One region of the Ruegeria sp. MALMAid1280 genome, then DNA from elsewhere that is predicted to be linked to it. Evidence: riboswitches for the same ligand, from Rfam matches in the RefSeq annotation. Region 1 holds a riboswitch; each other region holds the start of a gene.

Evidence for each region. Region 1 has a riboswitch for cobalamin ahead of ACOQFT_RS04545 (hypothetical protein). Riboswitches for the same ligand answer to the same signal wherever they lie in the genome.
Region 2: linked by a shared signal. The riboswitch ahead of ACOQFT_RS12090 (DUF1636 family protein) and the one ahead of ACOQFT_RS04545 (hypothetical protein) in region 1 are both predicted to bind cobalamin.
Region 3: linked by a shared signal. The riboswitch ahead of ACOQFT_RS05785 (CbtB domain-containing protein) and the one ahead of ACOQFT_RS04545 (hypothetical protein) in region 1 are both predicted to bind cobalamin.
Region 4: linked by a shared signal. The riboswitch ahead of ACOQFT_RS10315 (DUF1636 family protein) and the one ahead of ACOQFT_RS04545 (hypothetical protein) in region 1 are both predicted to bind cobalamin.

What each region holds. Positions count from the first base shown of each region.
Region 1 covers NZ_JBMIRT010000037.1:130,799-136,623, forward strand. The annotation lists gene ACOQFT_RS04535 (DNA polymerase III subunit gamma/tau) at 1-770, opposite strand, end outside; gene ACOQFT_RS04540 (protein-tyrosine phosphatase family protein) at 902-1,405, shown strand; gene ACOQFT_RS04545 (hypothetical protein) at 1,407-1,814, opposite strand; cobalamin riboswitch at 1,897-2,117, opposite strand; gene ACOQFT_RS04550 (hypothetical protein) at 2,261-3,118, shown strand; RNA gene ffs (signal recognition particle sRNA small type) at 3,148-3,246, opposite strand; gene ACOQFT_RS04560 (bifunctional 2',3'-cyclic-nucleotide 2'-phosphodiesterase/3'-nucleotidase) at 3,286-5,166, opposite strand; gene nudC (NAD(+) diphosphatase) at 5,342-5,825, shown strand, end outside.
Region 2 covers NZ_JBMIRT010000049.1:65,032-70,856, reverse strand. The annotation lists gene ACOQFT_RS12110 (protein-L-isoaspartate O-methyltransferase family protein) at 1-161, opposite strand, end outside; tRNA gene ACOQFT_RS12105 (tRNA-Cys) at 389-462, shown strand; gene ACOQFT_RS12100 (NAD(P)-dependent oxidoreductase) at 506-1,462, opposite strand; gene ACOQFT_RS12095 (LysR substrate-binding domain-containing protein) at 1,566-2,441, shown strand; cobalamin riboswitch at 2,514-2,722, shown strand; gene ACOQFT_RS12090 (DUF1636 family protein) at 2,817-3,197, shown strand; gene cobW (cobalamin biosynthesis protein CobW) at 3,194-4,249, shown strand; gene cobN (cobaltochelatase subunit CobN) at 4,253-5,825, shown strand, end outside.
Region 3 covers NZ_JBMIRT010000040.1:59,672-65,496, forward strand. The annotation lists gene ACOQFT_RS05770 (L,D-transpeptidase) at 1-491, opposite strand, end outside; gene ACOQFT_RS05775 (hypothetical protein) at 889-1,392, opposite strand; gene ACOQFT_RS05780 (CbtA family protein) at 1,457-2,155, opposite strand; gene ACOQFT_RS05785 (CbtB domain-containing protein) at 2,160-2,330, opposite strand; cobalamin riboswitch at 2,365-2,580, opposite strand; gene ACOQFT_RS05790 (DUF1636 family protein) at 2,762-3,097, opposite strand; gene ACOQFT_RS05795 (transglutaminase-like cysteine peptidase) at 4,243-4,866, opposite strand; gene ACOQFT_RS05800 (MerR family transcriptional regulator) at 5,215-5,631, opposite strand; gene ACOQFT_RS05805 (hypothetical protein) at 5,777-5,825, shown strand, end outside.
Region 4 covers NZ_JBMIRT010000046.1:112,322-118,146, forward strand. The annotation lists gene ACOQFT_RS10290 (UbiD family decarboxylase) at 1-462, shown strand, start outside; gene ACOQFT_RS10295 (UbiX family flavin prenyltransferase) at 459-1,067, shown strand; gene ACOQFT_RS10300 (FecCD family ABC transporter permease) at 1,042-2,028, opposite strand; gene ACOQFT_RS10305 (ABC transporter substrate-binding protein) at 2,057-3,004, opposite strand; gene ACOQFT_RS10310 (ABC transporter ATP-binding protein) at 3,024-3,809, opposite strand; gene ACOQFT_RS10315 (DUF1636 family protein) at 3,806-4,162, opposite strand; cobalamin riboswitch at 4,265-4,462, opposite strand; gene ACOQFT_RS10320 (DUF3299 domain-containing protein) at 4,607-5,371, shown strand; gene ACOQFT_RS10325 (GMC oxidoreductase) at 5,541-5,825, shown strand, end outside.

The DNA.
Region 1 (5,825 bases):
CGATCGGCCAGACCCAGCATCGCACGCACCTGATCGGCACTGGTCTCGCCAGCCCCGTGCGAGATTGCCTGATCCAGCAGAGACGTCGCATCCCGTGCCGACCCTTCCGCCGCACGGGTGATCAAAGCCAGCGCGTCATCGGCGATCTGGGCGTCCTCGGCCGCCGCAATCTTGCTGAGCAGGCCGATCATGTCCTCGGGCTCGATCCGGCGCAGGTCGAACCGCTGGCAGCGTGACAGAACCGTCACCGGCACTTTGCGAATTTCGGTCGTGGCGAAGATGAACTTTACATGCTCGGGAGGTTCCTCAAGCGTTTTGAGCAGCGCGTTGAACGCACTGGTCGACAGCATATGAACCTCGTCGATGATGTAAATCTTATAGCGGGCAGAGGCCGCGCGATAGCGGACGCTGTCGATGATCTCGCGAATATCGTTGACACCGGTGCGGCTGGCGGCGTCCATCTCCATCACGTCGACGTGGCGGCCCTCCATGATGGCCACGCAATGCTCGCACTGACCGCAGGGTTCGGTGGTCGGCTTGCCTTCGCCATCGGGGCCGATGCAGTTCATGCCCTTGGCGATGATCCGCGCCGTAGTGGTTTTGCCGGTGCCGCGGATACCGGTCATGATGAAAGCCTGCGCGATTCTGTCGGCCTCGAACGCGTTTTTCAACGTCCGCACCATGGCGTCCTGACCGACGAGGTCGGCAAAGGTTTCGGGGCGGTATTTCCGGGCAAGAACCTGATAGGCGGGGCTTGGCGTGTCGTTCATGTCTGCTCTGTCGGATTCGGGTTCCGATGCAGCGTAGAGACCCCCGCCGCCCGCGTCCACATCCCGCTTGGCGAATTTCCGTTTGCGTCGCAGTTTATGTACCGTAGACGCATAGGTAGGAGGGCCATCTGGTGAGACTGTTTGCAATTCATCCCGTGCGGGTGGGGAACGGTACGGTTGCCCTGTCGCCACTGCCGGGGCGCGCCGGAAACTATCTGCAGGATATTTGCGTAATTCGCGATTGGCAGCCTGATCTGGTGATTTCCATGACCACCGAGTGCGAGATGTTGCACGAGGGTGCCGCCGCTTTCGGTGATGATCTTCGCGCCGCTGCAATCGGCTGGGCGCATCTGCCGGTTGCGGATTTTGGCGCGCCACCGCCGGAGGTTCAGGCGGCATGGCCCGAAGTCAGCGCGGCAGCGGCACAGGCTTTGGCCCGTGCTGGCCGCGTGCTGGTACATTGCCGGGGCGGCTGTGGCCGGTCCGGGATGGTCGCCTTGCGCCTTATGATCGAACATGGCGAACGCCCCGAGGCAGCGCTGAAACGCCTGCGCGCCGTGCGGCCCTGTGCCGTCGAGACCGACGGCCAGCTGGACTGGGCCGCACAGGCAGCCCGCGCCCGACCGGACAGTTAGATCAGAGCGCCGCGCGTCGTTCCGGCTGCGCAATCGGGTTTTGCGCAATGACCGAGGCTTCGAGCATCGCGCAGGGCGGTGTCGGCAGCAGCTTGGCCGGGCGCGTGGTGAATTCAAGGCCGAACATCATATCCGCATAGTCGTCCAGCGTTTCGATCGGGGTGTCGGCATCGGCGCCGCAAAACACGCGAACCTGATCTGCCTGCGCGCGAAACCGTGCGAAACAGCCCTGAGCGCAATGGGCCAGTTCGCTACTGCCTTCGAATTCGAAATCCGGGGTGGTCGCAGGTGCGGCGGTCTCCATCGCCTGCACGACCGCGCGCGCCATCTGTGCCAGAGCGGGACAGGTTTTGCCGGTTTTCTGGCACACGGTTGCGGTGAATTGATGTGTCTTCGTCTTCCAGATCATGATGCGCCCTCCGCGCGCAGGACGGGGGCGTAGTTCAGGTGTGACAGCGTGCTGACGACCTGCCCGGACACCCCGCCCGAGTTTCGGTTTTGATTCGATGGCAGGTCTCCTGACTTGCGGGTCATCGCTTTGCCGACCTTCCCAGCCTTTCGGCCAGTGGTGTTTCGGCATTGCTCACCGCTTACAGTTGCGGGGGCAGTCGCGGCCTTGGTTCGTTCCGGCATCACCGGGCAGAACCGCACCGTGTTCCCTTTTCATCCCGCCCCGGTACCGGGGACGAGAACCATCAAGCCATCGCTAACGGGTGCGGGCGACCCGAGTCAAGCGGGCAATTTGCGCGGCCTGGTGGACGTGTGGTCATGTTTGGCCACTGTTGACTTGTGGCGGGAAACACGGCGGACTGAAGGAAGTGAACCAATCGGTTCAAAAATCCCGGAGGCCGCACCATGCTGGACGCAACACAGACCGTATCGACCGCGGATTTCCGGTTTCCGTCCGGGGCAGGCACCTTGTCGGCACGCCTGTATCTGCCGGCGTCGGCGCCTCGGGTGGCGGTGGTCATTCACGGCGCAACGGGCGTACCGAGGGATTACTATCAGCACTTTGCCCGCTGGCTGGCTGAGGCGCAGGGGATGGCCTGTCTGACTTATGATTACAGTGATTTCGGCCATTCGCTGAATGGGTCGTTGAAGGCATCGCGGGTCAAGATGGCCGATTGGGCTCTGATCGATATGCCAGCTGCCCGGGCTGAAATGCGACGCAGGTTCCCTGATGCGCAGCAGTGGAGCATCGGGCATTCCGTCGGCGGGATGCTGGGGCCAATACAACCCGATATCGATCAGATCGACCGCATGATCTGCGTCTGTTCCGGCCCGGTGACGGTATCGGATCACCCCTGGCCCTACCGGGCGCTGGCATTGCTGTTCTGGTACGGCCATGCGCCGCTGGCGGTGAAAGCTCTGGGCTATCTTCCGGGCAAGGCGCTGGGATTCGGGGCCGATCTGCCCGCAAGCGTCTATTGGCAGTGGCGGCGGTGGTGCACCGCGCCGCGCAACTACCTGCCCGAGATCGGGATCACTCTGCCCGAGGCGTGTTGGGCGCAGTCGGAGACGCCTGTGGATCTGTTCACCTTCGAGGATGACGATGTGGTGCCGCCGAACGCGGTGTGGCGGTTGGCCGATCTGTACGGGCCGCATGCCCGCCGCCACCTGCTGTCACCCGGCGAGTTCGGCCTGTCCGAAGTGGGTCATATCGGAGCTTTCGCCCGCCGCAACGCTGCCGTTTGGCCGCGACTGATCGCTTGAATTCGCTATTTGGTTTTCGGCGGGAGCTAAAGTGAGAGGTTGGACATCGACCCAAGCGGGGCTCGTTGTGGCTGCTTCCTTCCGGACCTGACCAGGTTGGCGAGGCGCTCGCCCGCGCCAACCTCTCATCGGTCGATATAGGCAACAGGCGTGGAAAAGACAACCCGTCAGAGCGTCAAACGGATCAGCAAAAAGCCTTCATCGTCTTCTCCGAGCAGCTGTGGGTTGTATTTCTCAAGCTCGCCAATGTGATCGCGGGCCTTTGGGCCGGTCCGGAGCAAGGTTGTCGCCCCGGATAGTGGCGCAAATTGAAAGGCGCGGGGCGCGTGTTCCAGCGGGTCGCGCGGCAGGGCGCCCGAGAAATAGTCCTGCAGGATGCGCTGGACAGGTTGAGCCGGCAGCGGAATCAGCTCGGCCCCGTCGACAAAGGGGAAATGCCCCCCTCCGTTGGCGCGGTAATTGTTCAGCGCCACGACAAACCGTTGGTCCGGGGTCACGGGGCGCGCCTCGAACCGGATGTCGTGAATCCGGCGATGCGCGGGGGCGGTCAGGCGACCGGCGGCGTCAAAGCGCGATGGCTGCGACAGGTCAATCTGACAGCTCAGCCCCTGCAGAACATCGAAATTATGCCCGGCACGGCTGGGGTCGACCAGATTGGTTTCACGGCCCGGTTTGACCTGATTGAACACACCCGCCGACATTTCCAGCCAGTCGTCGATCTGCGCGCCATCCACGACAACCGCCTGCAATTCGTTGGGGAACACATACAGATCGTTGATATGACGCAGGAAAACCTGCCCCGGTGGCACATTCGTATAAAACCGCGGCCCGGCGCGCCCTCCGAATTTCGAAGGTGCCACTGCGGACAGAAGCGGCAGTTCTGCAAAAGGTGTCCCTTGCAGATACGGGCGCAGGGCCGCCGCCTGCGCCGCCGCCGCCAAAGCAAGCCCCCTGTCCGCAGCGCAAAAGCTAAAATAGCTGTGCAGATGCTGGTCGGTCCGGCCCACCGGCTGCGCCGTGTGACGTCGTGTTTCCGAATGACCCCTGGCGAATAAGCGCAGCAAATCGGGGTCTTCTTCAACGGGCTGGGCCGCCCTGCCAGGCATCGCCGGGTAGACCGGGCGCAATTCGGTGCTGTGGTCCTGAATCACCCACGCACCGTCCTTGACTCTGTGCAGGTTCAGATCAATCACCCCCAGATTTGATCCGGCCGGACCCGGCATGATCACCGGTTTTCCGTGAACCCGCCCTTGAACTGCATCGACATGATCCAACCCCTCATGCGCGGGGCCGGGCAGCGTCAGGTGGGAATGCCCGGCGATCACGGCGTCGATGCCGTCGATGGCGGCCATCGGGATGACAGCGTTTTCCATATCGGGTTCCGCAATGGGCGATCCCAGCCCGGTATGCGCCAGCGCAAGGATCAGATCGCAACCCTCTGCCTTCAGCTCCCGCACCTTGGAGCCGGCGCAGGTCAGGATATCGTCCAGAGTGACCCGATCCTTTAGCCGATGGGCCTCCCACTTTGCGGTCTGTGGGGGAAGTACCGAAAACACGCCGATCTTCAGCGCGCACTGCTGGCCCTGGCACCGGGCCGTGCGCGTCAGGATAGCATGGCTTTGCCACACAGGATCGGCGTCCTTGCGCTGCACATTGCTGCACACCACCGGGCAGGGGGCATCAGCCAGAACACGATCCAGAACCTCCAGCCCAAAGCCGAAATCATGGTTGCCCAACCCAATAGCGTCATAGGCCAGATCACCAAAGGCCCGCATCAGGATATGCGGCGCGTTGGCCGGTTCCGCGGCCCAGTCCCCGATCGGAGTGCCCTGCAGCGAATCCCCATTGTCGAACAGAAGGACCAGCGCGCCAGCCGCCATCGCCTCGTCCCGCGCGGCCCTGATCAGGCTGGCGGTCCGTGTGAGCCCGATTGTGGGGTCCGGGGCGTCCGAGTAATAATCGAAGCCGCTCAGGTTCATATGCAGATCGGATGTCGCCAAAATCCGTATCTTCAATGCGAGGCGCGGCCGAGGAATGGAGCGTGACAAATTTCTACTTTTGGCAGTTATGTGTTAAGCATTTTCTCCAAAAAGTATAATAGGCGCAACATATAACGCGTGACTGCGATCATTTGACGACCCCCGGATTCCGGGTGTTGGGAATTGCCATTGCAACGCTGCTGCAGCCGTGGCAGCCCTGTGCAAACGATCCAAAGGAACACTCATGAAACACGCGGAACTTGTGACGTTTGGCGGCTCGGGACTGGAGCGTGCGGCGGATATCCGGGGGGATGCGGAACGGCTGGCGCAGATGCGCACCCATCCGCAGGCGTCCTGTATGCTGCTTTGGCGTGGCAAGCCGCTGGTTCAGGGCGAGGCGCTGGATCGACTGGGTCTGATCCCGATGACCCATGATCTGGTGGCAATCGGGCCGGGCGGCAGCGTTGAGGAACCTGTGTTTCTGGGCCTCTCGGACGGATCGCCGGTTTTTGCGCTCGATATCTCGAACTGGTCCCCGGAAGGCCTGGACATGTCGCAGTTGGGGGCGTTTGTCGATCGAACCGAACAGCAGCATCCGGACCTGCCCCAAGGATATGTCTTTGCCGAACTGCGCCGGATCATGACCTGCCTGTCCGCCCGCGATGCGGAATTGGCCGCGGCGGCCAAGGCAGTGATCGGATGGCATGAAAACCATCGGTTTTGCGCCC
Region 2 (5,825 bases), on a different contig from region 1:
TCGATCACGCCCTCGGCATAGGCGGCCTCGCGCTGAGAATCCGGCACAAAGTTCTCTCTCTGGACGGTCAACATGGCATCAATGATGGGGAATTTCGTGACATCCGAGGGTCGGACCTGCGTGTCAACCATCGTGCGGCGCCGAGTTGCGAAATCTGTCATTGGATCGCTCATGTTAGTCCCAAGTATGTCCGGCTTGTGCCATATCCAGACGAAACCGGCAACGGCTTGGCGTCGAAAGTTTCGCCAGATCGCAGGAACTTGGTGTCGCACTGTGTAATATGGCGGCAGATGGGAACGGATTTTTCCAATCAACCCACTGGACGCCCCTGACGAAAGGTGTTAAAACGCCTGCCACACCACGGCAAGTATTTGATTTTATTTGAAAAGGCGAGTTGGCGGAGTGGTGACGCAGCGGATTGCAAATCCGTGTACACCGGTTCGATTCCGGTACTCGCCTCCACTCCTCTACGTCGGCAACTGGTTGAAATGGGACGCTGGGTGCGTCATTCCGCCCGTCGGCCCTGCGCGATCACTTCGTAACCCGGTTCTTCCGGCTCGTCGTCCAGCATCTGAGGCGGGAAACCGGGGGCCGTGATGTTCAGGCCGGTGGCCTCCTCTAACCGCTTGATAATGTTTGGTGACAGTTCGCGTTCGCCAAAACGGGCGATGCCGTCATCGATGATTTCGATCATCACAGGGTTGATCTCAAGCGGCACTCCGGCGCGGTCGGCGACATCCTGGAACAGGCCGATATCCTTTTTCACCAGGTCCATCGTGAACGAGATATCGCGCGATCCGTTCAGAATGACCTGGCTTTCGGTTTCATGCACAAACGAGGTGCCGGACGAGATCTTGATCGCCTCGTAAGTGGTGTTGAGGTCCATTCCGGCGGCCTTGGCGGTCACCAGTGCCTCGGCGCAGGTGATCAGGTTGGCGGTGGCCAGATAGTTTGTCAGAACCTTGAGGACCGAGGCCGTGCCCAGGTCTCCGGTATGCAGAACGCGGCGGCCCATCGTGGTTAGAAACGGCAGAATCCGCTCGAAGGTTGCGCGGTCGCAGCCTGCAAAGATCGAGATATTGCCGGTCGCAGCCCGATGGCAGCCGCCGGACACGGGGCAATCGACGGCTGCGCCTCCGCGTTCGATCACCATCGCACCCAGACGTTTGACCTCGGCCTCGTCGGTGGTCGACATCTCCATCCAGATTTTGCCCGGTCCGACCTCTGGCAGCATCTGCTGCATGACGGCATCCGAAGCGGCAGGGGAAGGCAGGCAGGTGATAACCGCATCGCAATCCCGCATCATCTGCGTTGGGCTTTCGGCCGCTTTGGCGCCTTGGGCCACGAATTCGGCCACCAGATCGGGATTGAGGTCATGGACCGTCAGATCAATTCCGTTTCGCAGCAGCGAGCCCGATAGTTTGCCGCCGACATTTCCCAGACCGATAAATCCGACTTTCATTTCACCCTCCCGAAGGTCGCTGTTTGCGCCAAGTATCCCTGTTGCTTGCCTACAGTGAAAATGAATAATAACACGCATTATGGGCAAAATTTTTTGGTGATAGATGGACCGCCTTCCTAATCCCGCTTGGCTACGCAGTTTCGAATCCGCTGCGCGTCATCTGAATTTCACCACCACCGCGCGAGAACTTGGCCTGACGCAGACGGCGGTTTCGTTGCACATTCGGTCCCTCGAGGCCGAGTTGGGGCAAAAACTGTTCACCCGGAATGCGCGGCGGCTGGAACTGACTGAGTTGGGACAATCCTATTCGCTGACGGTGCGGCGGGCGTTGACCGATATCGCGCTGTCCACCAACAGCTTGTTTGGCCCGGCCTCACGGCAGACCCTGACCATCCGTGCGGCCATATCCGCCGCCACCTATTGGATAGCCGCCGAACTGCCGGACTTCTCCACCCGGCATCCGGATATTCCGGTCCGTCTGGTCTCGCACATCTGGAACGACAGCGGGACGCCCGGCGATGTGGATGTGGAAATCCGGCTGGGGTATGGCGACTGGCCGGGGGTGCGGTCCGAGAAGCTTACCGATGAAAAGCTGGTCCCGGTCTGCCGGGCCGGGCACGGTTCGCCGAAACTGAATAACGGGCCACTGATTCACATCCTTGGGTACGAGGACAACTGGGCGCAGTATTTTCAAGCCATCGGCACTGCGCCACCCGGCCAACCGTCTCGATATTCGGTGGATACGACGGTGGCGGCGCTGCAACTTGTGATGGCCGGTGCGGGATATGCAACGATCCTGGAACGGTTCGCCAGAAACGCGATCCGCCAGGGTGCACCGATTGCGATTGCGGGTCCGGCGATTCCCTTTGCCCAGTCGCATTATCTGGTCAGCGCCCAACGGGCTGCCCGGCCCACAGCGGCGGCGGGTTTGTTCTGCGCGTGGTTGCGGGATCGGCTGGCAGCAGATGCCGCGGATTGACACAAGCTGGTCGCTTTTTCGTCCCAAGGGTTTCCCACCTCGGTCTGGCGCTTGACAAGGCCCCTGCCCGTGCCGCATGTCGCTTGCGTTGGTGTCCATCCCCGGATGGATGAAAAGGGAATGCGTCAGCGGTCATCCGTCAAACGCAGCCGCCCCCGCGACCGTGACCGGAGAGGGTGCCCACAGCCACTGGCCCAAAAGGCCGGGAAGGCGGGACATCCGACAGAGGCCCGCCTCTGACATCCTCAAGCCGGGAGACCTGCCAGCACCCGAAGATGAAACCGGGCGGGGTGTTCCGGTGTCGGGTCCATGTCGCAACACGTGGCCCGCATGAAACCCCGTCCCCCGCAATGAGGATTTGGGGGGATGAGAGACATGACCGAGACCGCACCCGTCGAGCTGCTGGTCTGTACCACGTGCCGCCGCGGCCTGCCCGTCGAGGACGACGCGCAACGGCCCGGCACCTTGCTTCACAAAGCGCTGGAACAGGCGGATCTGCCCGAGGGCATCACTCTGAAAGCCGTGGAATGCCTGTCAAACTGTGATGAAGGCTGTTCCATCGTGCTGCGCGGTGGGCCGGATCGCTGGACCTTTGTTTACGAACACCTCAACGAAAACGACCATGTCGAAACCATCGTCGAAGGTGCCACTAAGTATCTCGCCACCGAAGACGGTTTGGTCAAATGGCGCGAGCGCCCCGAACATTTCCGCAAAAACTGTGCGGCCCGCATTCCCCCGATTGGAGCCCTGAAATGAGCAATCTCGAGAAACTCCCCGTCACTGTGATCACCGGCTTTCTGGGTTCGGGCAAGACCACTCTGGTCAAGCACCTGATGCAAAACCCGCAAGGCAAGCGTCTGGCCGTAGTGGTCAACGAATTTGGCGATGTGGGCGTAGACGGCGACATCCTGAAATCCTGCGCCATCCCGGGTTGCCCGGCGGAAAACATCATGGAGCTGGCGAACGGCTGCATCTGCTGCACCGTGGCCGATGATTTCATTCCGACCATCGAAGCACTGATGGCGCTGGAACCGCGCCCCGATCACATCCTGATCGAAACCTCCGGCCTCGCCCTGCCCAAGCCGCTGCTGAAAGCGTTCGACTGGCCCGATATCCGCTCGAAAATCACCGTGGATGGCGTGATCGCACTGGCCGATGCCGAGGCCGTCGCCGCAGGTCGTTTCGCCCCGAATGTCGAGGCTGTGGACGCCCAGCGCCTGGCCGATGACTCGATCGATCACGAAACACCCCTTTCTGAGGTGTTCGAGGATCAGATCTCGTGCGCCGACATCATCCTGCTGACCAAGCCCGATCTGGCCGGTCCCGAGGGTGTGGCCAAGGCCAAAGAGATCATCGCCGCCGAAGCCCCGCGCCCCCTGCCCGTCGTCGAAGTGGCCGAAGGCGCCGTGGACGTGCGCGTCGTTCTGGGCCTGGAAGCTGCAGCCGAGGATGACATGGATGCGCGCCCCTCGCATCACGACGGCCACCACGATCACGAGCATGACGATTTCGAAAGCATCATCGTCGAACTGCCGGAACAGACCGATCCCGCTGATCTGGTCGCCAAGATCGAACGACTGGCCAATGAGCTGAACATCCTGCGCGTCAAAGGCTATGCCGCTGTTCAGGGAAAACCGATGCGTTTGCTGGTGCAGGCTGTTGGCGCCCGTGTCCGTCACCAATACGACCGCCCGTGGGAACCGGGTGAAGAGCGCCGCTCGCGTCTGGTGGTCATCGCCGAACACGACGACATCAAGGAAACCGCGATCCGCGACATCCTTGTTGGTGTGACCGAGGCCGCCGAGTAAGCCATGCACGTCGTCTTCCGCGAAAGCCACGGGTTAGAAGAAACCGAGACCCCAACCGATCTGGGCCAGAGCCCGGCGGATCTGGTGGTGCTGTCTTTTTCCGACAGCGACCTTGGCGCTTTCGCGGCAGGCTGGCATCGCGGTGGCGGTGTCGAGGGGCGGATGCCGACGATGCGGCTGGCCAACCTGACGGCGCTGAAACATCCTCTGTCCGTCGACACCTATGTCGAGCAGACGCTGGCGGGCGCCAAAGGCATTCTGATCCGCCTGATTGGCGGCGTGCCTTACTGGTCTTACGGGTTGCAGCAGGTTCTGGCACTGGCGCAGGCGAAGGGCATTGCGCTGGCCGTCCTGCCTGCGGATGGGCGCGAGGACACGCGGCTGGATGACTACTCCACCCTGCCCGTTTCGACCCTGCGTCGACTGGCGCATCTGTGCGACACCGGCGGAGAGGTTGCGGCACAGGCGGCACTGGCGCAGATGGCGCTGGCAGCGGGTCTCTATGCCGGTCCGGTGATGGGGGCGAAGACCCTGCCGGATTGCGGCGCATGGTGCCCGGATCGTGGCGTGATCCCGGCAGACGCAGCGTTCAGCGGTAAAGGCAAACGAATTCTCGTCACTTTCTACCGCGCCTATCTGACCTCGGCCGACACCGCTCCGGTCGCCACCCTGATCCGCAGCTTGCGGGACCGTGGGCTGGACGCGGTCGGGCTTTTCGCGCCCTCGTTGAAAGCCCCGGCAGCCGCCGAGTGGCTGCGTGAACAAGTCGTGGCGCTGAATCCGTCGGCGATTATCAACGCCACCTCTTTCTCGGGCAGGGGCGCGTCAGGCACATCGCCTTTGGACGCGGCGAATGTGCCGGTGTTTCAGGTCGCGTTGGCCACCTCGCGCCGCAAAGTCTGGGCCGAGGCGGAACGGGGCCTGTCGCCTGCCGACCTTGCCATGCATGTGGTATTGCCCGAGGTGGACGGCCGGATTTCAGCAGGCATTGCCTCGTTCAAGGAACCCGGCACGCGCGACCCGCATCTGGAATATTCTCGTTTCGCCCACAGGGCCGAACCGGATCGGATCGAGGCCATCATCGACCGGGTCAGCGGCTGGCTGAACCTGAACGACAAGCCCAGGTCAGAGCAGGTACCCGCACTGGTGCTGTCCACCTACCCCGGCAAGGATTGGCAGATGGCCCATGCGGTTGGCCTCGACGCGTTGGCCTCGGCCGAGGCAATGCTGTCTGATCTTCAGGGCGAAGGTTATGACACTACGCCTGCGGAACCGATTGCCCGGACCCTGTTGGACGCCCGCATTTCTTGGTCACTGGAAGACTATCGCGCCGCGTTGACGGACCTGCCGGAACAACTGCGTGCGGACCTGCAAACAGTGTGGGCCGCCCCTGAAGGCGACCCGGCCTTCGCGGATGGCGCGTTCCACTTTACCGCCCTGCGCCGTGGCAAGGCACTGATTGCGCTGCAACCGGAGCGCGGCACGCCCGAACTGCGCGATGACGATTATCACGACCTGTCACGCACTCCGCGCCACGGCTATGTGGCCTTCTATCTCTGGCTTCGCAAAGGATTGG
Region 3 (5,825 bases), on a different contig from region 1:
TCTCGATTTCCAACGTATAGATAAAGGGCTCGAGAGCCGAGAGCATTACTTGGCCCGGGTTCCATGCCATCCCGAAATTCCGCGTATTCGGGGTTGCGCTCGATCATTGAAGCCGTTGGCGTCCAATGTGGCCACTCGACCTTGCGCCGGATAGCATAGGTTCCGGGCTCGTAAAGGTTCCCTCGCGCGATCGCAACGCCATAGCGCATTGCGGTCCCGCCTTCCTCGATATGGTAAAGATAGCGCGCGACCGCATCGACATGGATGTCACCAGGAACCAAACCATCATTTGCTACGACACGTCGTGGTAAAAAACGGTCATGAACGCCCCATGGATTTGAGGTCGCTGGATCGTAATCAAATGGCGTGACCTGGCTGTCCCAATAGGTCTTTTGCGACGAGGTTGGCCATGTTTTGGCGATCAATGGACTGGCCGCAGACGCGGAAAACAGCGCAGTGGTTGATTGAATGAAATAGCGCCTTGTCAGCATAGATCTCAGCCTGGTTCACAAGTTCAATGTATTTGCATCGCATTTTCACGATCAAATTCGAGTCTTAAAGCCTCTAGCAGCTAGAGCTTCAAGAGGTTTCAGGTAACGCTTAGTTTATCCAGTCGATCAGGTGCGCGGTGGCGTGAACTCTGATTTGATCGAGTTTGCTTTGGACTGGGTCAAAAAAGCAATGGAAAGAACCGAAATGCCCATTGTAGTTGCTTCGTGTTTTCGGTTTCCGACGATGCAAGCCAAAGGAACAAGACGGGAATTCGGCGCGGCTTTGCAACAGCTTATCTGTCCTTGGATACAGAGCGGCAAAAACCCGCGCGCACGCTGTACTTGCCGCTTAGACCCGCTGAATCCGCGTAGTTGTCTTCTCAGCCAGGAATGTCAATCAGGAGTCATCGCCGTCAGGCTGCACGGTCACTTTGGCCTCCACGGGCACACCCTCAACCACCAGAGGGCTGTGGCTGTTGCCATTGAGAGAAACTTTTACTTCAACATCGCCATCGGGGAGCGACGGAAGGTGTAACCAATTGGCATAAAGGCGGCCCAGCTTTTCGCCGTTGATATAAACATGCGCGTGACCTTCGCCTGGAACGTCAGCCGTGGAGGCATTTTCCGGAGCAAAGCGAAAGTTCTGCGGTGTCACACGCAGATTCCAGCCCGCCATAGGATCCTTAATCATCTGGATCGCCACACTGGGGGCGTCGCTGTCGGCAGGCAGATTAGTGGCAGCGGAGTGGTCGTGCGCTGCCATCTCCATGTTGCCGCCATGTTGGGCCGGGTCAGTATGGTCATGGCTCTCAAAGGTGCTACCGCTGCTGGCGGCAATCACAAAGCCAGCACCGCCGCCAAAGACAAGTCCGATGGCAAAGAGAGCAAGAGAACGGGACATCTTGTCATCCTCAATAAAAAAACCCCGCCGGTGTAACCAGCGGGGTAGCAATGGAGGAGCGCGATCAGACTGCAGCGCCTGCGCGCTTGCCTTCTGTCTGCCAGAAGTAGCCGGTGAAACTGCCTAAGAGTGCCCAGGCGGCCATGCCGATGCCGAAGGCCCGGGCAGCAAAAAGCGCCCCGATCTCGGTCGGAACCGGCCCAGAGAAACTCTCAGGCTCAGGGGCCCCGATAATATGCGGTACCATTAGCAGCACGGCCGCAATCAGGTAGCTTACCAGGTTACCTCCAAAGGCAATCAGCCACATGGCTACGCCGGCTGCGGCAACGGTGACCGTCCACCAGATCTGACGCACTCCCACATCTGCTGCCGCTACGCCGGGAACTTCTGGAGCCAGTGACAAGCCAGGAGCAAAGTGGAAGGCGACAAAGCCCGCAAGACCCCAAAGCAGGCCGGTGCGGCCGTTGATCTCATGCCCCTGACGTTCGGCTACTGACATCAGCGCCGCCAGGACTAGCGCATAGCCGGTATAGGTAAGCATGGTGAAGATAATGCTGAGACCATCGCGCATCGGCTCGGCGAACATGCCGGGCAGGTCGGGATGCGCAGTTACGGGATCAGCGCCAAAATGCACCAGGTCGCCGCCCTCATAGAGCTCGGCGTGAAGTAGCACTGGCTGCACGAAATACAACTGCAGAAGGGCGGCAATCAGCCCCGCTGCAGCACCAGCGAACAAGCCGCTGGTCAGAATACGACTGAACATTGTTTTAGTGGCAGGGGAAGCCAGTTGCGTGGCGCACATCATGAGCCGCGTCATGCAGGCCAGAAGCCTGAACATGGCCAGTCACGGTAATGATCCCTAGACCCAGAACCACGGCGAATACTGCAGGCAGAAAGGATGCGCCAGCGGCGGATGCCTTGATCGTTTTTGTCGTCATTTTAATCCTCCTCGCCGTCACACCCGACGGCATATGTTGTGTCCATCCTACGGCCGGTCTCCTGACTCGCAGGTCACAGCAGACTTCCCCCTTCCCAGCGCCATTACGCCAGTGGTATTGGAAGGCCGCTCGCCGCTCACAGTCGCGGGGGCGGTCAAGGCTTCAGTGCGGTAGTTTGGTGCACCGTCCTCATTCCCGTTTCAGTCCCAGTGCGTAGGCACCTTTGGACACCGTAGAAGCCTTTATTGTTCCATAGTGCTTTGTTCCGTCAAGTACGAAAGCGACATCATAGTATTCTGCAGCGGTCAATCTTAGGTAATGGCAGGCTTGGTTTAGATTTTAGCCGTTCAGTGCAGAAGGCTAAGTCGAAAAACACAAACTGTAAGCTGAAAACTCGACACCGGAGCTTTGGTCGGCAAGTTGCATGTTGGCTATCTTTTTTGTGCCGGTATACGTGCAATCGCCTTGAAACGTAGCTTACCTAGCTTCCTGGCGTCAGCGAAGTCGCCGTCAGTACTGTCCTCATACATCCGCATGAAGATCATTATGTCCGGAAGATCGACAACCGTAACCTCACCGAAAAGATAGGCGGTCTTGCCGCTTTGTCGCACCGCCAACGTCTGTGGTCGGTGACAACCGGACATGCAATCCACTTGCTGCAACTCGGCTTGCACCCCCGATGCCTCCAGCGTTGCGGCTAATTGATCATAAAGGGTGGAATCCGCGTCGCGGCAGGTTCTGCAAAGCGTGAGGTTAGGTAGGCACATGCGTCAGGCTGATCCTTGATCGAGAACTTCCATCTGAGATTTCATATTTGCTGGTCGGTTGTTAGCTCAGTTTCAATACGTGTTTTGACTCTAAGTCTGGAAAAGAGTCCATACTCAGGCAGGAAGGACACATGAGCCCTAGCCCTCGAAAACTTTGCAAATACACCGAGTGCGAGACGGGGATTTGGCAGGGCGAAGAAGCAACCATCAGACGAAGAAATTTTTAAGTTTCTACGTGAGACTGAGCTGAAGCAGGTGGTAGGCGATGAAGTGGAAACAGCTCACGCGAAACATCTTTGTTCTTCAATAATCTGAAACAGCATTGCCTCCGGGATCGGCTCGCCATGACACGCCTATTTTCAGGTCCGCGCGCACCGCGCCTCCCAAGGCGAATTCCGAGACGCGACAGGTTCTTGTTGCGCGTAACTAGGTTCGTTCTATCGTCAATTACAGTCTAGATCCGGGACATATAGCGGGGTTCGTGCTTGATGGTTACCTTTCGGTTACCACGACCGATCATGGGACTGAATGCGTAGCGACAACCGACGACATTCAAAAGGAAGTACGCTGATGCGAAACGCCTCGGCATTAACAACTTTTCTGTCTGCGTCACTACAACCGAGGATCGCCCATGCCGCCATCGGTTCTCGCCGCAACCCGGTGTGATGGGTGTTGTGATAACGGCATATCTCCGGGTGCAGCCAGTCTTCGAACTCCTCCAATGTCATCGACGCAGTGCCGGAGCCGTCGCATTTCCCCTTATCCTTGGGGGATAATTGCGTTCTTCCCTAAAGTAGATGAACGGCCTCCATGGTCGTCCTAATCAGGCGTTCGATATCTTCGCCGTAACGCGCTCGACCCGGTGGCCTTTACTTGACGGAGATACTCCAATCTGAGCGGGTCAAATGGAAGGTTTCGCTGCGGAAACGCGCCCATTGTCTACGTGTATGGCTTGCGGAATCCCAGCAGTAGGCCAATACGACACCTCCGAGATATCTGGCGCGCGGATCGAATTCGTTCACACGCAATGGTGCAAACACAAGCAGATGGACGAGTCGGACTGAGCATCGAAACTCAACTATGCGCCCAGAACAATGCAGGTCGTGACATCAATTGCGAGAGGCAACCAATGTCTACCCAATGGTTTAGCCGCTAGAAACCTGTACCCAACGATCAGGGTGAATCGGGTCCTGTATTCGTAGGAAAAGATACCTTGTTTCCTTCCACGTTTTGATCCTGTTGGTAACATTGTCCAGAACCAAATCGCCTTCACTCGAGCGATAGACTAGAACAGCATGGCCATTGCGATTGGTGTCCAAGACGGTCGCGATTAGTAGCTTCGTAGGATCCACACCGTTCTGCACAAGTTCAAACTTCTTTTGCAAAGCGAAGTCTTCGCAATCTCCTGACCCTTGCGTCGGCAGTGTCCAGTATTCCTTTGTCCCGTATTGGCTTTGATCCGAAACGGCACGGATTCTCCGATTGACGCGCGTGTTGATCGTTTTAACGATCTGATTTTCTTGTGCCACGGACAGACCAGAACTACGAGCGCTCGCGCACGCCCAAGAGTAATCTTTGCATAGTGTTTTGGCACCGGATGGCGCTTCAATCTTTCTGTCAAGACCGATCGAGGGAAGCTCAGAGGCTTGTAATGTAGCGGCAGACACAAAAAAGCTGCATATAAAACAGATCATTGGGAGATAACCCAGCAGGTTTTTCGATAACATTCTCTGAACTAACGTGGGATTTGTCATATCTGCCTTCTCCATGCTCGTTCCTCGAAGGTATCCAAACTTCCGGGGCCAATGTATTTTATTCCAAGCCTTCATGTGCCTTGAGGCATTGCAACAGCTTCTTAGCCTCTAGGGGTAAAGCGGCAAAAATTTGCAGATTCTTTGGTATTTCTTCCTTAGTTGACAGCATCAGAGCATCCACGCCATCACCAGTCCGGCATAGCTAACAGCGCGAACTAGAGGGTAAGCTGATCGCAATTCTCTCATTCAACAAAAATACAACACAGATCGGCCGTCATCGCTTAAGGTTACGAAATACTGGGACAATGAAGCCGCTCCTCCCCAAACTGAGACAGGCAGTTTCGGTTTTTCCGGGCGCTGCAATTAGTGACCGCTAATGACATCTTTGACGACAGGCTCGTTGAGCAACGCCGTTAGCAGGGGGCATGCTGCTCCTTCAGTACAGGTCTGCACAAGTTCTACCAATGCTTGCTCCAGCCGTTGGAGAGCGGCGATCTTTGACCTGACCTTGTCGAGATGTTTTGTTGCGACGTCTTCGGCGTCACGACAGGCTTGCTCCGGCGCTTTGGACAATTCGCGAAGTGCGCATGCATCCTGAATAGTGAAGCCTAGATCGCGGCAGCGTTTGATGAATCTGAGCTCGGATATTTCCCGTTCCGTGTAAGCGCGGCGCCCCGAGGCGGTTCGACCGGCTTTCTCGACTATGCCTTCCCGTTCGTAGTAGCGGATCGTTTCGACCGACAGGCCGGTCAATCTCGCCGCTTCGCCAATCGCAATCATGTGATGACCTTTCCCTTGAACCTGTAGCCACTACAGGATGCATGTTGTCGGTCATGATGTCGAATTTCACAAATCGCACGAAGCAAAAATCGAGGAAGCCGAACCGGCTTCCGCTCAAGATCGTCAAAGTCGGAGAAAGCTGACCATGAGCAAATTTGTAGGGGCGAGTTTTCTTGGATCGTTTACCGCATTTG
Region 4 (5,825 bases), on a different contig from region 1:
CCGACCATTCGCGCCCAGATCCCCGAGGTTCGTGATCTGTGGCTGCCGCCCGCCGCGTGTTCGTATCGCATGGCCGTTGTCAGCATCGACAAACGCTATCCCGGTCAGGCGCGCCGGGTGATGATGGCGCTGTGGGGGATGCTGCCGCAATTCAGCTATACCAAGATGATTGTGGTGGTGGATGACGATATCGACCCCGCGAACTGGGATGACATCGCCTGGGCACTTGCCACGCGCATGGACCCGGTGCGCGATGTGATGACGCTGGAGAACACGCCGATGGACTATCTGGACTTTGCGTCTCCGCAGCCGGGGCTGTCCGGGAAAATGGGCATCGACGCCACGACCAAGATCGAAAGCGAAACCAGCCGAGACTGGGGAACCGTGATGAAAACGGCAGACAAGGACGCGGAGTTTGCCGCCAATCTTGTTTCGCGCCTGATGGCCGGAGGGACGTCATGAGCCAACACCGTGTAATCCTGGGCGTAGCCGGAGCGTCGGGTGCCGCGCTCGGGCTGTCGGTGGCCCGGCAGTTGTCTGCTCTGGGCGTTGAGATCGATCTTGTCACCAGTGACGCAGCACAGCGCACGCTGCTTGAAGAATGTGGGGGCGATGCGTTTGACACCCTCAGGGGATTGGCCACCCGCCACCATTCCATCGACAATATCGGTGCCAGTATCGCGTCAGGGTCGGTTCCGGTATCCGGGATGATTGTTGCCCCCTGTTCGATGCGTTCCCTGGCGGCCATCGCGCATGGCCTGGATGACAACCTGCTGACCCGTGCCGCCAGTGTTCAACTCAAGGAACGCAGGCGTCTGGTCCTGCTGACCCGCGAGGCGCCGCTGACATTGGTGCATCTTCGGAACATGACGACCGTGACCGAGATGGGTGCGATTGTTCTGCCGCCGGTTCCGGCCTTCTATCTGAAACCGCAATGCGTGTCGGATATCGTCACCCAGATTGCAGGTCGCGCGATCGATCTGTTGGGGGTTTCTGCCCCGGTGGCAAGACAATGGGCCGAAGAGGGGGTGATGTCTGGCTCTAATGCCGTGCCCGCGCGGTTCTGAATAGCAGCAGAAACACAAACACCGAACCGATCGAGGTCGTCACGATCCCTACCGGCAATTCCTGTGGTGCCAGAAGCAACCTGCTGAGGATGTCCGAACCCGTCAGCAAGGCCGCGCCGACAATTGCGGCCGTGGGCAGAAGCCGGTTGTGCAGCGGTCCGGCGATACCGCGCGCGATATGCGGCACCATCAGGCCGACAAAGCCGATCACCCCCGCGACCGAGACAAAAACGGCGGTGGCAAGGGCCGCGGCAAAGAACATGCTGAACCGTAGCCCCTGAACGGGCACGCCCAACGTTGCGGCGGTCAGGTCTCCGGTCAGCAGCGCGTCCAGCCAGCGGCTGCGATAGAGCGAATAGGACAGGATCAGCAGCAACCCGGCGCAAACTAGGGGGAATGTCTCCCATCGCGCCAGACCCAGACCGCCCAGCATCCAGAAGATCACCGAATGCGCGGCGCGGCTGTCACCGGCGAAGATCAGGTAATTGGTGATGGCCGAGAACAGAAAGGAAACCGCCAGACCGGCCAGGATCAGCTTTTCCGGCGCGCTTGTCCGCAGCCCGTGCACCAGCGCCAGCACGATGCCCGAGGCCACGAGGCCGCCGCAAAACGCCGCCAGCGGCAGGGTCCAGAAGCCCAGAACATCGCCGGTCACGGTGATGACGAACACGGCTCCGGCGGCTGCGCCCGAGGACAGGCCAAACAGGAACGGGTCGGCCAGATCGTTGCGCGTCGTGGTTTGCAGAACCACGCCAACAATGCCCAGCCCGGCGCCAATGACGGCCGCGAACAGGGCGCGGGGCAGGCGCAGGTCGAACACGATCCGGTGCAGGGGGGACATGTCTCCGTCCGTCAGGCCGGTGCCCAGCAAGACGGCGTCAAACGCATCCCGCGCGGGGATGGGCGTGGTGCCGTAGACGGTCGAAATCAGCAAGAGGGCGGCCAGAATGACCGCCCCCAAGATTAGCTCAAGGCCCAATCGGCCCATATCAGTTGAGGCCCGGATGCATGGCTTGGGCCATTTTCGAGATCGCCTCGATATTTGCCGGTCCGGGGGTCAGTTCCTCGTAGCGCAGGCCGATCCAGCGCTCGTTCTTGACCGCGTCGATTTGCGACATCACCGGATGGTCCTGCAGGAACTTGAACGTATCCGCTGCGCCATTTCCGGTCTGGTAATCCAGCAGCACCAGGAATTCCGGGTTTGCGGCGGCAATGGCCTCCCACGAGGTGCGGCCCCAGCTGGTGTCCATGTCATGGGTGACGTTCTCGCCACCAGCCGCCGCGATCATCGCATCGGGGATGGCGAATTTGCCCGCAGTGAAGGGCGCATCCGCCGGGCCATCCAGCAGGAAGACACGCGGTTTCGGCAGATCGACAGTCTGCGCTTCGATCGCTGCCAGCTCTTCTTTCCAGCCGCCGACCAGTTCTTCGGCCTTGTCGTCAACATGCATGACCTTGCCCAGACGCAGCACGTCGTCGAACAACAGGTCCATGCTGGCTTCGGGGCGATCCTTGTCCAGATGCACGCAGCTTTCGGTCAGGATCATGGTCTTGATGCCAAAAGGCTCCAGCGTGTCTGGCGTCACGTCGCCGCCGGGTTTCATCCCGTAATACCAACCGGCAAAGAACAGGTCCGGCTCAACCGCGACGAGGTTTTCAACGGTCGGGTATTTCGGCGCAAGCTCGGGGATGTCGCCGCGCAGCGTGTCGAATTCGGGGCTGGTCTTGTACCAGCCGGTGATGCCGGTCAGGCCCACGATCTTGTCCTGAAGGCCCAGCGCAAAGGCCATGTCGGTCATGTTCATGTCGTGCACGACCAGCCGCTCGGGCTGAGTCTCGAAAACCAATGGCTCGCCGCAGTTATCAACGGTTACTTCACCTGCAGACGCGCCGCCTGCGAGGGCGGTGATCAGGGCCGCAGACCAGATGTGTTTCATTGGGGGGAGTTTCCTTGCTTTAGTTTGAAACGGGTGTTCTTCGGATATCCAGCGCCGGGATCACCCGGCCTTCGTGCTGGAAACACAGGTAGTCGACGCCGAACGTGTCGCGCACATGTGCGGGCGTCAGAACCTCGGCTACGGGGCCAAAGCTGGTCAGGCGGGTGGATTTCATCAGGGCCACATGGGTGGCGAATTCGGGGATCATGACCAGATCGTGCACGATCATGACCACGGTGATGCCCAGTTCGGCCACCAGCGACAGCATCCGACCCTTGGCGTCAGGGTCCAGATGATTGGTGGGCTCATCCAGAAACAAAAGCGACGGGTTCTGCGCCAGGGCGCGCGCAATATGTGCCCGCTGACGTTCGCCGCCGGACAGCAGCGCCATCCGCTTGCCGGCCAGAGCGCCCAGCCCGGTCAGGTCCAATATCCGGTCAAGCTCGGCCGCGTGGTCTTCGGCGGACCGGTCGGACCGGATCGGGATCTGACCCAGCGCAACATAGTCGCGCAGCAGGAGCCGACCGTCCGGAAACTCTTGCTGGCTGACCACGGCGATCATGCGCGCGCGCTCTGATGCGGGCATCTGTTTCAGGCTGCGCCCGTCGACCAGAACATCGCCCAGAACCATCTCGGCGGCGCCACTAAGAAGGTTCAGAAGTGTCGTTTTCCCGGCCCCGTTCGGCCCGGCAATGGCCAGGATCGCGCCTTTACCCAGTTCAAACGATGCACCCTGCAGCAGAATATCGCCGTTCAGCGCATAATATTCCAGGTCACGCGCGACCAGAAACGCGGGGTCTGTCATGAGTGTTCCTCTACGTTCAGCCGGGGCATCCGGGACAGGGTTTTGGTGAACAGCGGCTGCGGCCGGTCAGAGGCATTGGTCCAACCATCCGCGCTGTGGCGGTACTGCCGCGCAAACTCGGCCACTGCGGTGATGTCACGTTGGGTCCGGATATCACCGAACAGGTATTGGGCTTTGCCAACGGCCTGAAATCCAACGGTTGTCGGCCGTTCGCAGCCCGCCATGCACGCGACGGTTCGAACCGCGAAGTCCGCAGGCAGACTGCCCGCCAGCGCGTTGCGCAAAGCATCCGCATTCTCCGGTCCTTTGCAGGTCTCGCAGATCAGAATGAAGTGATCAGGTGTTTTCGACATTGCCCACTCCGCTCGTTTTCAAACGCGCAGAGAAGGTGCCAATCATAGGAACACGTGTCAGACGTGTCATCATAGCCTCCTTCCAGGACGCCCCGCCCCGGGTTGGTTGAACATATGATGGCAGGTCTCCTGACTTGCGGGTCGTTGCTTGGCCATCCTTCCCGACCCGGAGGCCAGTGGGTGTATGGCGTTGCTCACCGCTTACAGTTGCGGGGGCAGTCACGGAGTTGGCCAATCGACAGGGCCGCACCGTATTCCCTTTTCACCCCTTTTGGGGGAACCATCACCAGATTGACTGCCCGAGATGGCCCGGTGCGTCAATCATAAAGTTACATCCTCTACGTTTGTTTGCCGGTGCAGACCTGCAATGACAGCGGGTTCTGTAAAGAACGACATCTGCAAAAACCCACTGGAATGATCCCGGCAGGGCGATAGAGTCAGGTCATGCGATATTGGCTTCCCCTTGCGACGATTCTGGTGTTGGCCTCGTGCGGTCCGCCCGTGCTGGCGGCTCCGGGGGCTGCGCTGGACTGGTCCGATCTGCCGGACCCGTCGGTTCAGGTCTTCGACGACCCGTATCGCGACCTCAGCCCGGAACAGTTCGACGATGTGCTGTTTACCGTACGCCTGCGCAGCAGGCTGCATCAGGATGCGGGCAGCCCCGAAGAACGGCTGAAATGGCAGGAGCTTCTGTTCGAGACCGAGGACGCCCTGGCCGCCGATGGCATTGATATCGACTGGCTGCTGGACCAGCGGTATGTCGTGGCCCAGAACCGAGAGTGGGCCGGGACTGCAGGAAACCCCGAATTCGACGGTCAGACTGTGACGCTGGCAGGGTTCGCCATTCCCGCGCCGCCCGATGCGGACGGCAATGCCATAGTTTATCTGGTGCCCCGGCGCGGGATGTGCAGCCACATGCCGCCCCCGCCGCCCAATCAGATGATCCGGGTGCGGCTGAACGGTGACTGGGCGCCCAGCTATGTCCACGAACCCGTCCGGCTGACCGGAAGGCTGACCATTGATCCGTCAGAGCAGAACATGATGGTGGTCGACGGGTTTTTGCCCATGCGGGCGACGTTCCGGCTGGACGCCGATAGTGTCGAAACCCTGGAAACACAGGGCGAGCGGCTGGAGTGGACGCAAAGCATTGCCGATCGCATTCGCGCGGCGGGCAACCGCAAGACCGGCGGGGCGAACCTGCCCGAGTGACGGGGCCACCGGATCGGATAAAACCCGCAAAGTCCTGCAGATTGTTTCCAGAACCAAACCAGTCGTCTTTGGTGATTTGACAAACCCCTGTCTCGGGGTACCCTATATCATCCTATTTAAGTGTATCAGTGACGTTGGTTTGAGCCTCTTCAGAGGCCCGGGTGAATAGATGAAACGCATTGACCTAGCAGAGGTTGCGTCCCGGGAATGGGATGTGGTGCTTGTTGGCAGCAGCTTTGCATCAATGTTTTTTGCGCACGCCCTGCCGCAGGATCTGGATATTCTCGTCGTCGAAAAAGGCGGATTCCGCCCGCATGAGGCGCAGCTTCGCGATGGCTGGCGCACCGGAGTCGACATCACCCAGCGCAACTCGTCCGGTTTACGGAAAGACTGGCTCAGCTTCGTTGTTTTTGGCGGAAACTCGAATTTCTGGTGGGGCGACACTCCGCGATTT